One region of the Arvimicrobium flavum genome, then DNA from elsewhere that is predicted to be linked to it. Evidence: predicted binding sites of a transcription regulator. Region 1 holds the regulator's gene; the other holds the start of a gene.
The links. The regulator LexA, encoded in region 1, represses DNA repair genes until DNA is damaged. The targets are predictions, from matches to a motif close to TGTTCNNNNTGTGTTCNG.
Positions count from the first base shown of each region.

Region 2: PD284_RS04210 (ImuA family protein) is a predicted target of LexA. The motif match lies at 1,451-1,468, and genes of this name have one in related genera.

Region 1 covers NZ_JAQGPN010000001.1:3,299,688-3,302,670, forward strand. Annotated here, with positions in the region: gene PD284_RS15890 (IlvD/Edd family dehydratase) at 1-520, shown strand, start outside; gene lexA (transcriptional repressor LexA) at 698-1,411, shown strand; gene PD284_RS15900 (ComEC/Rec2 family competence protein) at 1,728-2,983, opposite strand, start outside.
Region 2 covers NZ_JAQGPN010000001.1:859,006-861,988, forward strand. Annotated here, with positions in the region: gene PD284_RS04205 (Y-family DNA polymerase) at 1-511, opposite strand, end outside; gene PD284_RS04210 (ImuA family protein) at 453-1,433, opposite strand; gene PD284_RS04215 (metallopeptidase family protein) at 1,609-2,031, shown strand; gene PD284_RS04220 (DUF1737 domain-containing protein) at 2,090-2,296, opposite strand; gene PD284_RS04225 (ATP-binding cassette domain-containing protein) at 2,632-2,983, shown strand, end outside.

The sequences.
Region 1 (2,983 bases):
TCATCGCGGCAAGGCGCTCGTCTTCGACAACGCCGACGACTATCGCGCGCGCATCGATGATCCGGACCTGGAGGTCGACGCGGACACCGTGCTGGTGCTGCTGAACGCCGGCCCCGTCGGTTATCCGGGCATGCCGGAGGTGGGCAACCTGACACTCCCAGCCAAGCTGCTCGCACAGGGCGTGACCGACATGGTGCGCATTTCGGATGGGCGGATGAGCGGCACCGCATACGGAACGGTGGTGCTGCACGTATCGCCGGAATCCGCCATCGGCGGCCCTCTGGCCCTCGTGCGCACCGGGGACGAGATCGTTCTGGACGTCGCATCGCGCAGCCTGGAGCTCAAGGTTGACGAAGCCGAGTTGCAGCGACGCCACGCAGAGCTGGTGCTGCCCCCGCCGTATTTCGAAAGGGGCTACGGCCACATGTTCATCAACTCGGTCCAGCAAGCCCATCAGGGCGTGGACTTCGACTTCCTCGTCGGCGCGACGCGCATTCAGCCGAGCAAGGTATCGTTCTGAACCGGCCCACCATCCATAGCCTTCTTCACGCAATTGCGAACGGGAGAACCAAACGCGCGACAACTAACTTTCGGCTTTCTGAACGCATTCATTAAAATTTAAACAGTTGCGGAACACAACTGGAACAGATAGTGATTGTTCTGGTTTTGTTTTGATGCGATTCACAGGGGCCGCGAAATGCTGACGCGCAAGCAACTTGAACTTCTGGTGTTCATCAACCAGCGCCTCCGGGAAGCCGGCGTCCCTCCCTCGTTCGACGAGATGAAGGAGGCGCTGGACCTCGCATCGAAATCCGGAATCCACCGCCTGATCACGGCGCTCGAGGAGCGCGGCTTCATCCGCCGTCTGCCTAACCGGGCGCGCGCGCTCGAAGTGATCAAGCTGCCCGAGGCCATGGCTCCCGGATTGGGCCAGCCCCGAAAATTCTCTCCGAGCGTCATCGAGGGCAGCCTTGGCCGCAAGACGGAACCACCCAAGCGGCCGATCGCCGGCAATGACGACGAATCCTCCGCCGTCTCGATCCCCGTAATGGGGCGCATCGCGGCGGGTGTGCCGATCGACGCCATCCAGCACAAGACGCATTCCATCGCCGTGCCCCCGGAAATGCTCTCCGGCGGCGAGCACTATGCGCTGGAGGTCAAGGGCGATTCGATGATCGAGGCCGGCATTCTGGACGGCGATACGGTGATCATCAAGAATGCCAGCAACGCCAATCCGGGCGAAATCGTCGTGGCCCTGGTCGATGATGAGGAGGCGACCCTGAAGCGGTTTCGTCGCAAGGGCGCATCGATCGCGCTGGAGGCCGCCAATCCGGCCTACGAGACACGCATCTTCGGGCCGGATCGGGTGAAGGTGCAGGGCAAGCTGGTCGGACTGATCAGAAAATACTGAGCGAGGCGACGCATGTGTCGGCGCTTGCGCCCGCGTGCGCGAGGCTCTTGGTTGCGCGCACGCGCGGATTGCTCTTCATTTCCCAGACCGTTAGGGTTGTTTTCCGGGAACCTTGCGGGCTGAGTTGGGCGCTGGCGCGTATCGCAATGCGAGCCCCCTCCTCCTGATCAGTGCACTTCGCAGCCCTAGGCGCTGCGCCTTTGCTACACTCGCCGACGCTCCTGGACCAACCGCCGCCCAAATGGCTCCCTCGCGCCGGGCTTGTATCAGGCATTTCCCTGCACCTGAGATGCGAGCCTGCTGGACTTGGCGTTCGCTAGCCTGCTGCGGGCTTGCGCTTTGCCTTCGCGGGGTCCGGCTTCCAGGGCGGAAGTCCTCTCGCCTCGCGTGAAAATTGTCGGTGGACGTGCCAGGGGCGATAGGGCTCGAAAGTCGCGAAGGTGGCGCGATAGGCGTGTTGCCCTGATCTTTGCGACTCAACCACGGGCAGCGCCTGCGAGCCTGGCGCGACATGCGGATTGGCGGCATTGGCGCTGACAGCATCGTCGCTGGGAGCAGCATAGCTCCGGCGCGAGGGGAGTGTTTCGCGGAAGATCATCGCGCTGCCCCAACGTGCAAGCTCGCGACGCGTAATGACAAGGCCAGCCGTCGCCGGGCAAATGTCGACCACGGTCGGATCGTCGAAGATCAGCACCGCCGCATCGCCGCAGGCCGCGCGTGCTATCGACAGGTCGGACGTCGTGACAACGAGGTCGCCGTCGAGTCGCGCCACGCAGGTCGATCTGGTGCAGGTGAAGCGCGCAACATCGTCTGCGCCGGCCGCAGGCATGGCGGACGCCTCTCCGTCGGCCGCCTGATCGACCAGAATCGGCTTGCTCACGCCGCTTGCCGCCATCGCCGACTCCCAGTTCCGGAGCGTGAAATCGTTCGGACCTGAGCGGTTGAGCGCGATGCGTCCGTCCTCCGTCAGCAACGCCGCCAGCCGCCCGTCTTCCGAGACGATCAGCCGGGGCGTCGGAGGAAGGAAGCACAGGACCAGCCCGCCGGCGATGAAAGGGACGGCCAGCAGCCGAAGCCAGGTGGTCAACAGCGTGGCGAGGACCAGCGCGATAGTGAGCGCGATGATGGCGGATGGAGCAATCATCCCGATCACGTCGATCGGTGAGCGGTCCGAAAACCACCGCGCGATGGCGACCATCATCCGCAGGCCCTGCCCCATCACGCCGAATGGCAGGTCATCAAGGCCGAACGGCATGGCAACGACGCCGAGTACTGCGAACGGCATGACCAGAACCGAAACGACCGGCATCGCCGCGAGGTTGGCGGCGAGACCCAGCGGCGACACCCGCTGGAAATGGTAGGCGCCGTAGATCGTCGTCGCAACGCCGGCCAGCAGCGACGTCGCAGCCAGACCCAGGACATAGAGCACAACGAGGCGGATTGCCCGCAGCAGAAGATGAGAGCTGCGCGCATGCGGACCTTGCGGCCGCCGCCTCGACCAGGCCGCATAGGCTCCGATCAGTGCTGCGGTCGCGGCAAACGACATCTGGAAGCTCGGGCCCACCACCTCAT
Region 2 (2,983 bases), 2.4 Mb from region 1:
TCATGACGGCGCCCGCCGTGCGCAGCCCGACGCTTTCGAGGCCGGCGCAGACGGCCGGTTCGAGCCGCAGCGAGGCGAGCGGCAGCGGCGCGATCAACTCGGCCTCCTCGCCGGGAGCCACGATCCGGCTGCCCGCATACCGCGCCGCCGCCCAGGCAGCCCCCGGCGTCGACGCCAGCCCGGCGCGCGCCTCGAAGCCCTGATGGAAGAGGCGCGTCAAGAGATCGTCGAGCAAGGCGCGCTCGCCGCCGAAGAGATGGGCGCAACCGGTGATGTCGAGGAGAAGGCCGTCAGCGCCGTCGAGGGCGACCAGCGGCGTGTAGCGGTCGCACCAGTCGGCAAGGCTCTCGAGCAGCCGGCGGTCGGCCTCGGGGTCGGCCTCCACCACCTCGATCGCGGGATGCATCGCGCGGGCCTCTGCGATGCCCATGCCGGGCTTCAGCCTGAGCGCGCTAGCCTGCGCGTCGAGGGACGCGATCCTCTGGGCGTTGTCCTCGCGGTGGCTGACCACCAGGGGCGGGGTGTCTTGCAGCACCCGGGAACGCCAGGAGCGGCCGAAGCGGTGGCGCAGGATCCGCTCTGTCGGGAGAAGCGGCAGCCACAGCGACAATATTCTTTGCGGCAAGGTCATGGTCTCTCTCCTCGAAGGCGCGGGTGTCGCGGTTCCATTCCAAGGTGAAAGGGCTCGGGACGGGGATTCGGCTCTTGTCGATGGCGACCCGGAAGGCAGGCGGGCCGATGGAGCCCTGCAGCGGGCCGGCAAGCGTGTGGCGCAGGCCGGAGGCGGCAGGAGCGACCGAAAGCCGGACCGGAGCGGCGGTCGGCTCCGCGCTCGCCCCCTGGCGCAGCAGGAAGAGCGGGCATCCGGCGGCAAGCGCCCGGCGGTGCAGCCGCCGCGTCGCGGTGAGATCGAGGCCGCGGGGGTTGCCGCGGATCTCCAGCAGGATGGCCGCGAGCGAGCCGAGGCTCGCCGCCTCCTCTGCGATCCACAGCACGTCGGCGAGTTTCTCGGCCTCGGCGATGAGGAGGCGGTCGGGCAGGATGCCGAACCGCTCGGCGAGCCCCGGCGCATAGGGCCGCCCGGCCTCCCGGAAGATTTCCGAGGTGGCGATCCAGATCAGCGGAAGGCCGCAATGCCCTGCCGCCAGGCCGGCCAGCGCCAGGCCGAAGCCGGCCACCGCGCCCGAATCCCGGGTCACAGTCCCGTGCAGTTCGACCAGCCCGGCAGACGGAAGCCCGTCCAGCGCGGCGTCGAAACGGCCGGCGCCGGTCAGAACCCTCGGCTTCTCCGGCCTGCCCTGCCGGCGCAATACGATCGTTTCCTCGCCCGGCTTCGCAGGGGAAGCCAGGGGCTCCGGCAGGACGCCCTCGATCTTCGCGATTTTACGACGCAGGGTGCAAATGAGTTCCTGCGCCGCGGCGAGGTTCGCCATGACGTTCGCTTCCGCTATGTTCCTGTTATGTTCTTATGGATTCCAGAGGCCGGGCCAAGAGTCAAGCAGACTCGGAGAAGAATTTATTCCTGTTTCGACCCCGGCTCGCGCTGCATGTCCATCGGGGCTCGAAAGCGCCACACCGACAGGCTATATGCGCTCAAAAGGATAAAACATGGCCCGCATCTATCAGACCCGCGCCTGGCACGACCAGCTGTCGCCCTCGATCGAGGAGATGGAGTTCCTGGCGCTGGAGGCCTACGCGCACCTGCCGGAGGAATTCCGCAAGCTCACCGGCGAGATCGTCATCCAGATGGCCGAGTTCCCGACCGACGAGATCATGGACGACCTGGCGCTGGAGACGCCGTTCGACCTGCTCGGCCTGTTCGAGGGCCGCGGCATCGCCGAGCGCTGGACCCCCGCGACCGGCGAGGGGCCGAACCGCGTCACCCTCTACCGCCGCGCCATCCTCGACTACTGGGCCGAGAACGAGGAGACCCTGGGCGACATCGTCACCCACGTGCTGATCCACGAGATCGGCCACCACTTCGGCCTCTCCGACGAGGACATGGAGCGCATCGAGGAAGCGGCGGAATAGGATCCGCCGTATTGGGCGCTCCCTGGGAGCGCTCGCCTCTGGCCGTGCGCCCAGCGCGTCACTGCTCCGAGAGCTTCATCCCCGGCTCGTAGTCCTTGCCCTCAATGTCCTTCACCACGGCCTGCCCGCATCGCATCGCCTTCGCCTCGGCGTCGAAGCCATAGGTCGGCGAGCCGAACAGGTGCCAGCCCTGGTTCAGCGCCGCGGTCACCTTGTGGCAGAAGGTGGCGTCGTCCGGGCCGGTCAGGAAGCGGTAGAGTTTCATCGGAAAGAGCCTTTGCGGGATGCGACCGCCTGCAAAGACGATCGAACGAAGGCTAGCGAAAAGCGCGGCGGAGAGCCAGCGGGCAAGGGCCGCGGAGGCGGGACCAATTGAAGCGGCCCTCGCGCCCAGGCCTGCAAGGGCTTTCGCTGGCGCGCCGGGTTGGCTCCCAATTGGCATCTGCAATGGCCCCGCCGGCTATGCTATTGTGGCTCAAGCCTCCTCGGGTATGGCACGCCACTCCGAGCTTGATGGGCGAGATGCGATCATGACCGCATCTCAGTGCAAGCAGTCTGATCGGCCTTACGGATAGCTTGATGCCGGAGGACGCGGCAAGAATGAGCTTGGTCGAACACGCGCCAGACGCGGACTACCGGCACATCGTGCGGCTCGAGGGCGTTCAGAAATTCTTCGGCGCGATCCAGGCGCTCCGCGACATCGACTTCTTCGTCGGCAGGAACGAGACCGTCGGGCTGATCGGCGACAACGGCGCCGGGAAATCCACCCTGATCAAGGTGCTGACCGGCGTTCTGACGCCCACCGCAGGGCGCATCTTCGTGCGCGACCGGGAGATCGACCTCTCCGACTATTCCGTGCGCATGGCGCACGACCTGTCGATCGAGACCGTCTACCAGGACAAGTCGCTGGCAGAGAAGCAGCCGCTATGGCGGAACTTCTTCGTCGGACGCC